Regions from separate parts of the Streptomyces sp. NPDC002088 genome, predicted to be linked through region 2. Evidence: riboswitches for the same ligand, from Rfam matches in the RefSeq annotation. Region 2 holds a riboswitch; the other holds the start of a gene.
The links. Region 2 has a riboswitch for cyclic di-AMP ahead of ABT114_RS18070 (C40 family peptidase). Riboswitches for the same ligand answer to the same signal wherever they lie in the genome.

Region 1 (4,824 bases), on a different contig from region 2:
ATGCGTCCGGCCGGGGACATGCGCAAGGACTCGATCGTGAAGGGGGAGATCTACGAGCGCGACATCCAGGGGCAGTACAACGTCTGGCTGGTCCTGGATGACCGCGATCAGGTCGTCCAGATGTGGCGCCAGCGGGGTCTGAGGGTCCTCCAGGTGGCTCCCGGTAACTTCTAGTCTCCCCGAAATCTCCTCATAGTTTTCTCATAGTTCTCTTGACCCCGGTGTACCTTTGTGCGCCGGGGTCTAGCTGTACCCGCCGGTAACCAGCGTTTTTGATCTAGGAATCCGTCCGAATGTCGGGATCCAGCGTGTGACCTGCGCCACTTCAACAAAATGTTGATACTAACGGTAGGTAGAAACTAACTACCGGTAACGTGACTGTTGTATCCAATCGGGCAAAGGGTTCCCCTGTTTAGGGTAAAGAGCCCGCAAACAATGCACTGTCGGCACTTTTGTCAACCCCTAACGGAACTGACAGCTCGGTGCTAATTTCAGGCCCTGGTCAGCCCCTAGATCACCGCCGTCAGGGTCCCTGCGCGCCTGCCCACAGGCCCCTCCTGTATGCCGTGATCCGGGTCACGCCCAGATGCATCGGTTCGACGTGGCCGCCGCGTAAGCCAGCGCAGCAGGCACGTCCGCGAGGAGGGGTTGCTAGGGACATGAACATGATCGATCGTGGCGGTGTCGACGACACGGGGGAGCAGGACGTCAGAGGGCTCCGCCGCGAGTTTGCCGGGGACGTACCCCTCCCTGGTGACGCCCTGGAGTACCCCTCCATCCGGTACCGCGAGGACGTGCCGCACGAGGGGGCGCTCCCGGACCTCTACCGGCAGTCCGATGACGTCGAGCCGACCGACGACGAGATCACCGAAGAACTCCTGCACATGGTGGACACCGGGGAGCTGGCCTTCGGGTGGATCGAGGACCGCCAGGAATTCGGTTTCTGGGAACCGTCACCCGGCCCCGCCCGCGCCAGCTCGGTGACCCCCCGGAGCCCGTCTGCGCAGCTAGCGCGGGCGTCGGCCAGGCCCGACCTCATGAGCCGGTGCTGCCGCACACTGGCGATCGTCGTCGCAGCGGTACTTGCGCCGTTCGCTGTAGGCCTTGCGGCGGCTGCCACCGAGCACCAGAACGACGACGACAGCGTGGACCAGCCCGAAATGACCGGCAACGACGCTCCGATGGGCTCCGTTTCCACCCCGACCGCCACCAGCTCGCCTGGCACCGCCCCGACCCCGACCCGTTCCGCCGTGGTCAAGCTCCCGGGCTCGTCCCCCTCCCTGGGCAAGCATGCCAAGGCATCGTCCGGCCCGGAGACGCACAAGGCGAAGACCTCCGTCGGCAAGCACCGCAAAACGTCCTCGGAGGAACCCAAGAAGGGCGTCAAGACCTTCGTGCCGATCTCGAAGGTCGCCCTCGCGGCCCCCGCGCAGCCTGAAACCTCGAAAGGCCTGGTCGGAGACACTGCGGGCCGCGTGCTGCAACCCGTCGGGAGCCTTCTCGGAAACGCTTCTTAATGCCGTATTGCTAAGCATTCGGCAGGATGCGATTGACAGAAGCAGTATCCGAGAAGCAGTATGGTGGGGTCTTGCCTCACGATGCGAGCGCATACCGGGGGGTTGTCTTGTTAAGGAGTGATCATGGCGGACGTCGTCTCGAAGACGTGCGATAAGAAGGTCCAGCGGGGCCGCAAGAAGGTCGTGTGCGGCCAGGCAGTGCCGGACAACGAGCCCACGGCCATCACCGTGGGAACCACGCGCTACCTGATGGACCTGTGCCAGGAGCACCAGGACGAGCTGCTGTCAGCGGTGGAGCCCTTCACCTCCATCGCCCACGACGCCCAGAAGCGCCTGGGGACCCAGGTGCGCAAGGCCATCAAGGGCAGGGGCGGCAAGGCATTCACCGCAGCCGACGTGCGCGAGTGGCTGAAGGAGCAGGGTCGCGAGGTCTCTGGGACCGGCCGCCTGCCTTCCGACCTCATCCGGGAGTTCGAGGAAGCGCACAGCTAGAGCTGACACCGCCCGCAGAGGGCCGGAGGGAATCATCCCCCGGCCCTCTCTTTGCGTTCCCGGACAGTGTCTACCCCCGCCCGCCTGCGGGGCTTGCTGGGCAGTGGCCTCGGTGATTACAAACACGTAGTCATGATCCTGTAAAAAGGATGCATGAACACGACGAGCGCGCGACGGCCGGACCACGGGAGCCCCCTCCCGTCGGCCAGCATGCCCGCGCTCGTCACCTCGGCCTCGACGGCGTTCTGCCTCGGCCGTGTCCTGTTCCCCGCCCGCTAGGGCTGCCCGTGGTCCGCTACTGCCACGTGAGGCGTAAGTCCCGGCGGGGAACCCCTCCCTCCTGGCGCAAGTAAGTTGCGCATTGGAGTTGACAAGCCGTATCCCTGATACGGTAGTGTCCAGCGAAGCAATTACGGGATGTAGCGCAGCAGGTAGCGCGCCTGATTTGGGATCAGGAGGTCGTCGGTTCGAAACCGGCCATCCCGACTTCGAGGCCCTTTGGCAGAGACAGTTAATGCGCCCGCCTGAAAAGCGGGAGATCTTGGTGCGATTCCAAGGGGGGCCACTTTGTTCAGACGCCGAGCCCTGTTCCTGGACAAATACTGCAATCAACCTCTGAACAGGGGCGGGAGACCGAAACGCATCACTGGGGCGAATCCGCAGATTCATATGTGGTAGGGAAAGGCACTTATCCCGAGCCCGTCACCTAATCTCGCAGGCGTGCGGAGTGCACCATGAACAAGAGAATCGCTGGAATCGCTCTCGCGGGCGCGCTGGCCCTGACCCCGATTGCGTCCCCCACCGCCTCGGCAGCGGCAGCAGCCGCATATGTGACCGTAAAGAGCGGGGACACGCTCGGCGGGATCGCGTCGAAACACCACACGACCTGGCAGAAACTCAAGTCCATCAACCACCTGAGCAACGCGAATCTCATATACCCGGGACAGAAGATATATATGTCCGCAACATCCACCTCCACCACGGCCCCGGCCAGCACGACGGCCGCTTCCTCGACTTCCTCGGGGACGAAGATCGTCAACCAGGCCAAGAAGTACATCGGCACCCGGTATGTCTACGGCGGCACCTCGCCGTCGAGCGGCTTCGACTGCTCCGGCCTGACGTACTACACCTTCAAGAAGCTGGGGAAGACCATTCCCCGGGTCGCGGACGCGCAGTACCGCTCCAGCACCAAGGTCAAGACCCCCAAGAAGGGTGACCTGGTATTCGTCCACGACTCAAGCGGCCACGTCTATCACGTGGCCATCTACGTCAATTCCACGACGTGGCTGGAGTCCGAGCGCCCCGGAAAGGGCGTCAACTACTACAAGCCGTGGTCGAAGTCTGTTTACTACGGGCGCTACACGGTGAAGTAGGCTTCACCTTAAGAAAGGCCGGAGGGAAGATAGGGTCCTTCCGGTCCCAGCCCGAGTAGACGAATGGCACAGTCAGCGGTCTCAAACACCGTGCCGAAAGGCGTGTGGGTTCAAATCCCACCTTGGGTACGGTCCGGAGTCAGGTACCTGTTTGGACGCGGAGTCCAGTAGGGTCGGTGCAAACCCTGATGCAGCATTCCCCGATAGCTCAATCGGCAGAGCAACGGACTGTTAATCCGTGGGTTCCTGGTTCGAATCCAGGTCGGGGAGCTAGGAGTGATTGGCGGTCCTACTCCTACGTCTAAACTCGCCCCGCTCGGGAACACCGGTACCCCGTTAAAATTCCGGCATGGTGTATGTGGCGAAAAGGTAGCCGCGCCGGGCTGTGACCCCGGTGTCCCGAGAGGGGCGTGAGGGTTCGACCCCCTTCGTACACCCGACAGCCCCGGCCGACCGCTCGACGATGTCGCCGGGGCTCAGCCTTGCCCGCTGTAGGTCACCACGAAGGCGATCAGGGCCGCCCAGGGGACTACCCCCACCAGGGACGGGAAGCGGGCGGACAGTAGCCCCAGCAGGGCAGTGATACCCCACGCCACGTACGTCCGGTTCAGGACAGTGCCCTCGTCCGGCTCCTCCTCGGCGGCAGGGGGAGGCACATCGGCGCCCCGGTGGGAGTTCAGGTGCCGCTGCCTGTCGACGGCCGCGTCCACATCGGTCTCGGCGACGCCCCACTCCCTGCATTCGTCGCAGGTCCAGAACACAGCAGCCTCCTTCCTCGGGTACAGCAAACCCCCGGCCTCCGCCTGGACAGTGGCGGCCGGGGGTTCGTGGTCGACGGTTACTTGACCTTGAAGTGCAGGGCGACGCCCGGGTTGGCGGCCGAGGTGCCCAGCGTGGTCGTCAGGGAGACCGTGTCGCCGGGGACGAACGTGGCCAGCGCCGCGACGTCGTTGACGGCCGGGGTGATGACGTTCACGCCGACGTACGGGTTGGTGAGGACCTTGTTCCCCTTGGTCGCGCTGGCCGCGACGGTTGCGAGGGCCCCCGAGACCGCCGAACCGTTCTTGTTGACCTGGAACGTGGTCTGCGTCGAGCCCGCCGTGCCGAGGTTTCCGTAGATGGCCACCAGTTCGGCGGCGACCGGAAGGGGCTGGGCCACGGACAGGTCGCTGCTGGTCAGCACGAAGGTGTTGCCACCGACTCCACTCATGAAAGACTCCTAGTTACTGGTTCTGAACCAGTACTCAGTTTAGTCTGTGCAGATCAGCCGTCCGAATGGCCGTTTAACTGCTGGAGTCGGTTGGGTTCACTTCAGGAGTGAACGTTGTCAAAGAAGCCGTAATGCTGATACCGTACTCGAACGCCGGGCCGAGAGGCCTGGCACCACCAAACCCCCGCGAGAGGAACCACCTTGAGCATGCTGCTGGAGTTCACCGAGGTCG
Region 2 (4,824 bases):
CGATCTCCCGCAGCTGCTTGCGGACGCGCGCGACGGCGCCCGCCTGCCGGTCGCCGGCCCGTTCGGCGAGGGCGGCGCCCTCGAGGTACTGGTCGGGGTTGTCGGAGAGCGCGAGTTGCAGCGCGGGGTCCATGCCGCCGTCGCGGTACTGCGCGGCGGCGACCGAACCCAGCGCGTCCCGCGCCGCGTTGAGCCGCTCCTCCCGGCGGGCCGCCTCATCCTGCAGCGTCTCCAGCCGCTCCTCGGCCGCCTGCGCCTTCTCCTTGGCGCCGTTGTACTTCTCGGTGGCCGCCTCGGCCTCCTGGTACAGCTTGTCCACCTTGGCCTTGACCTGCGACGGTGTCAGATTCGGCTCGGCGTGTCCGGTCCCGTCGAAGGCCGTCGCGGTCGCCGCGCCCGCAAGGGCGAGCGTGGCGGCGGTACGGGCCGTATTGCCGCTGAGCGAGCGCTGACGGGGCTTGCGGTGCGCTGCCACGTGGACTTGCACGTCCTTTCGTACGACCGCCGGGTCCGTACGGCCGCCAAGCGGACGTACGGCCGCCCGGGAGAGCGGATGCATGGCCGCCCGGGGCGGTCTTCGCGTCCGGCGGCGGCCCGCACAGGGGGGAGAGGGCCGCCGCCGGACCTTCTCGGCGGTGGTGTCCGACTGCCGCCCCTGGCCCGGGCGGCGGTGGGGAGCCGGTCACCTGGGGGAGGACGCTAGGCCTGTCTGTGTCGGCTTGGTAACGCGATGTGCGGAACTGGCGCGAGCGGACCGAATGGTGACCTCAGGTGACCGTGATCCGCGCGCGGAGCCGTCAACTTCACGCAGTGTGATGACCGATGTCGGGATTCCTGGACACGTTCGGGTGACATGGTGCTATGGGGCGCATATATGCAGGCGCTGTCCTATGTGGTGGGCCGGTGTCGGAGGGCTCAAGCGGACCTGGTTAGGCTCCGGCCTCATGGACGTACTCATCCATCTCTTCGTCGGCCTGCACATCATCGGCATCGCCTCGCTCCTCGGCGGCTTCCTCACCCAGATGAAGGCGATGGGCCAGGGCACCGCCCGCTTCGTCCCCGCGATGCTGCACGGCGCGGCGACAATGCTGGTCACCGGCGTGATCCTGGTCGGCCTCGACCAGGCCGACGATCATCCGGTCAACAACATCAAGATCGGCGTGAAGCTGGCCCTGCTGATCGTGATCCTGGGCCTCGTCTACGTGAAGCGGGACGACGAGAAGGTGGACAAGGGCCTGTTCGGCCTGGTGGGCCTGCTGACCACGGCGAACATCTTCATCGCGGTGCTGTGGACGTGACATCGGCACGGACGGCCACCAAGGCCGCCCGGACCGCCGCCGCGGCGACCGCGAGCCACACGGCCACGGCGACCCACAGCAGCACCTCCCCGAGCCCCTTCAGCCATGGGACGCCGACGGCCGAGGCGACGGACAGCGTCGCCGCCGCCGTCACCCCCGTCGGGAACGCGGTCGACCACCGACGCACGTCGTAGCGCAGCCGTGGTCGCGGCCGCAGCAGCTCGGCCACCAGCAGGACGGCGTACCAGCACAGGGCGAGCACGAGCAGGGCGACGGTCACGGTGCGCAGGACGCCGAGGTTGTCGTCGTTCCACAGGTACAGGCTCGCGCTCTGGGCGGAGATCAGCTTCGCCCCCGCCAGCGCCGAGATGGCGAGCGCCCCGCCGGCCACCCACTGGTCGCCGGCCCCCTCGACGGTCTGGCGCAGGTCGAAGTAGGCCAGGGCGAAGCCGTAGAGCACGATCCCCAGCCAGAACAGCACCATCGCCGCGCGCGCGAGCCAGGCCGTCGACAGGGCCCCGGCGAGGGTGGCACCGAGCACCGCGAGCCCCTGCGTGGCGACGCACCCGAGGAACACCGTCCCCGGCATACGCCGCCGCCAGTGCCGTACGACGTCGACGAGCAGCACCGGCCACAGCACCACGGACAGCGCCAGCAGCGCCTCGGCGAGGGTGTGCCGGCCCAGTGCGGAGAAACGGGTGCCGAGCACGGTGGTGGCGGCGACCGAGGTGAGTGCGGCGGGCGTGCCCGCCCGGCGCACCCATTTCTCCCGTTCCCACAGCAGCTGCAGAGCGAAGTCCGCCGCCAGCGCCAGCCAGGCGGCGCAGGCGAGCACCAGGGCGATCCGGGACAGGACCTCGTACCCCGACAGCTGCAGACCGACGGACAGGATGCCGGTCGCGAGCACGGCGGCCCCGGCCGCCGGCGGACGCTGCGCCCACCAGGCGCGGGGAGAGGAGGAGCGGGGCATGGGCCGATGCTAAGGAGCACCGCGCGCGTTGCGAGCGGGGCACGCGCGCGGGCGCCCGAAAATACGCGCGGGCGCAGGCACAGCACCACGCTCCCTCAGGACCAGTGCTCCCCCACGCGCGCGTGCCGCACCGCAGTCGGCGGTCAGGCCGGACGCACCACGCTGTGGATCCCCGATTCGCCGTCGTAGTAGATCGACTCCTCGCGGACGTACGCGCCGGGCTTGGGGGCGTGGATCATCATGCCGTTGCCGATGTAGATGCCGACATGGCTGACGTCGTCGTAGAAGAAAACCAGGTCGCCCGGCTGCGCGTCGGCGAGGGAGACGGTGGTGCCGGCGTTCACCTGGTCGTAGGTGGTGCGCGGGAGGGTGACGCCGGCGGCCTTCCAGGCTGCCTGGGTGAGGCCGGAGCAGTCGTAGGAGTCGGGGCCCGTGGCGCCCCAGACATACGGCTTGCCGATCTGCGCGCGGGCGAAGGCGAGCGCCTTCTCGGCCTTGGTGGACGAGGTGGACGAGGAGGACGAGGAGGACGAGCCCGAGCTCGATGTCGTGCTCTCCGTAGCAGCAGCCGCAGCCGCCGCTGCTGCCTGCTGCTTCGCGAGCTCCGCCGCCTTGCGCGCGGCCTCCTCCTGCTTCTGCTTCTCGATCTCCGCCAGCCGGGCCTTCTCCTGGGCGGTCAGCTGCGACAGCAGCACGCGCGCGTCCGTGAGCTTCTCCTGCACGGTCGCCTTGGCTGTCTTGAGGTCGTCCTGCGAGTCGGTGAGCGTCTCGAGACTCTCGGTGGCCTCCCGGCGCTGCTTCATCGTCGCGGCCTGTTCGGTGACGTAGTCATCGACCGCGTCCTTCTGGCGCGAGGTCAGGCGACTCATCAGCTGGGCCTGGTCGAAGTAGTCCTGCGGCGAGTCCGCGAGCAGGAAGGTCGCGGTGTCGGCCGTGGTGGCGCCGGTCCGGTACTGCGCCGCGGCGAAGGAACCAAGCTCCTCGCGCGCTTCGTTGAGCTTCTGGGTGCGCTGGGCGACGTTGTCGAGGAGGGTGTCGACGCGCTTGCGCTGCTTCGCGGTCTTCTCCTTGGCCGCGTTGTAGTTCTCGGTCGCCGACTCGGCCTGGCGGTACAGGTCGTCGACCTTCTTCTCGACCTCTTCGAGGCTCGGCTTGCCGTCGTCGGCCGAGGGGCTGGCGTTGGCCGTCTGGGAGAGCAGGGCGACGGAGGTGAGGGCCGCCGTGGCGAGGGCGGGGGTTCGTATGCCGGCTACGCGCGTACCTGCGGGACGCGACTTGCGGTGCGACGCCAAGGGAGGCGACTCCTTCCACGCTCCGCCTACCGGGTTAGCTGTCGGGTTCGGGCGGATGGATCGGAAGGGTTGCCCTACGGCCTGTCTCCCATGGGGAGTCGGGCCGATTCACCCCGGGTCTCGGTTGGGTCCCCGGCTCCGGTCGCCGTGCGGGCGTACCGGACTCGGCGGAGGCCGCGCGGCCCGGCGACGTTCGCCGGTGGGGGTCGTGCGGCCTGCTCGGCACGGTAGCCAACTCGTGTGGCGCCTGTGAAGGTTGATGGGCGATATGCCCGATACATTTTCGTGACCTAAGGCCAGGGCATTGCTTGCCGTGGCCAATCTGGAGTGATCTGTGGTGACTTGTCCGGAGTGGTGACGTCCGCCCGCTTCGTCGCGCTAGCTTCCAGTCAGCCACGGTCGGGTGCCGTGGCGGGGGAGAGAGGTACGGCCATGAGGAAGCGCACAGCACTCGTCGTCGGCACGTCGGTCGCGCTCGCCGTCACCGCGGGCATCGCACCCGCGAGCGCCGCCGGCGCCACGGGCGGACACGCCGGCGCCAAGCCCGTGATCCGCGTCATCGCCAAGGGCCTCGACAACCCGCGCCAGCTCTCCTACGACGACGGGCACGTGTACGTCGCCGAAGCCGGCCGCGGCGGCAAGAAGTGCGTCGGCGCGGGAGAAGAAGGCCAAACCTGCGTCGGCCTCTCGTCCGCGGTCACCAAGATCTACTGGGACGGCGGCGCATGGCACCACTACCGGGTGGTGAAAGGGCTGCCGTCAGGCGCCGCACCGGACGGCGGCTTCGCGACCGGTGTGGACGGCGTCTCCGCGCTCGACGGCTGCGTCTGGGCCGTCGAGACCTACGCCCCGCCGGAGGCCGGCATTCCCACCGGACCGCCCTGGAACACGCTCGGGAAACTGCTCTCCGTCGACCATGGCACGGCACGGATCGCCGCGGACGTCACCGCCGTCGAACAGAAGTACAACCCGCACAAGGCGACGGTCGAATCCAACCCGTACGCCGTCCTCGCCCTCCCCGACGGCCGCAAGATCGTCGCCGACGCCGCCGGAAACGACCTGGTCGTGGTGGACCCGTCCGGAAAGGCCCGGCCCTTCACGGTCTTCCCCGACCACGACAGGCACCAGGCCGTCCCGACGTCCCTCGCGCTCGGCCCCGACGGCAAGCTCTACGTCGGCGAGCTGAACGGCGAGGCGGAGAAGCCCACCGCGCGCGTGTGGAAGGTCGACCCGCGGACCGGAAAGATCCTCGGCTGGAAGTCCG

Region 1: linked by a shared signal. The riboswitch ahead of ABT114_RS32595 (C40 family peptidase) and the one ahead of ABT114_RS18070 (C40 family peptidase) in region 2 are both predicted to bind cyclic di-AMP.

The regions. Positions count from the first base shown of each region.
Region 1 covers NZ_JBEOXO010000018.1:168,911-173,734, forward strand. Annotated here, with positions in the region: gene ABT114_RS32565 (phosphatase domain-containing protein) at 1-174, shown strand, start outside; gene ABT114_RS32570 (hypothetical protein) at 660-1,517, shown strand; gene ABT114_RS32575 (Lsr2 family DNA-binding protein) at 1,641-2,009, shown strand; gene ABT114_RS32580 (hypothetical protein) at 2,163-2,288, shown strand; tRNA gene ABT114_RS32585 (tRNA-Pro) at 2,423-2,495, shown strand; tRNA gene ABT114_RS32590 (tRNA-Phe) at 2,502-2,574, shown strand; cyclic di-AMP (ydaO/yuaA leader) riboswitch at 2,603-2,744, shown strand; gene ABT114_RS32595 (C40 family peptidase) at 2,744-3,382, shown strand; tRNA gene ABT114_RS32600 (tRNA-Leu) at 3,432-3,511, shown strand; tRNA gene ABT114_RS32605 (tRNA-Asn) at 3,580-3,652, shown strand; tRNA gene ABT114_RS32610 (tRNA-His) at 3,735-3,819, shown strand; gene ABT114_RS32615 (hypothetical protein) at 3,859-4,143, opposite strand; gene ABT114_RS32620 (hypothetical protein) at 4,221-4,592, opposite strand; gene ABT114_RS32625 (metallophosphoesterase family protein) at 4,794-4,824, shown strand, end outside.
Region 2 covers NZ_JBEOXO010000007.1:337,044-341,867, forward strand. Annotated here, with positions in the region: gene ABT114_RS18055 (C40 family peptidase) at 1-475, opposite strand, end outside; gene ABT114_RS18060 (hypothetical protein) at 945-1,298, shown strand; gene ABT114_RS18065 (tellurite resistance/C4-dicarboxylate transporter family protein) at 1,276-2,268, opposite strand; gene ABT114_RS18070 (C40 family peptidase) at 2,412-3,560, opposite strand; cyclic di-AMP (ydaO/yuaA leader) riboswitch at 3,569-3,740, opposite strand; gene ABT114_RS18075 (ScyD/ScyE family protein) at 3,993-4,824, shown strand, end outside.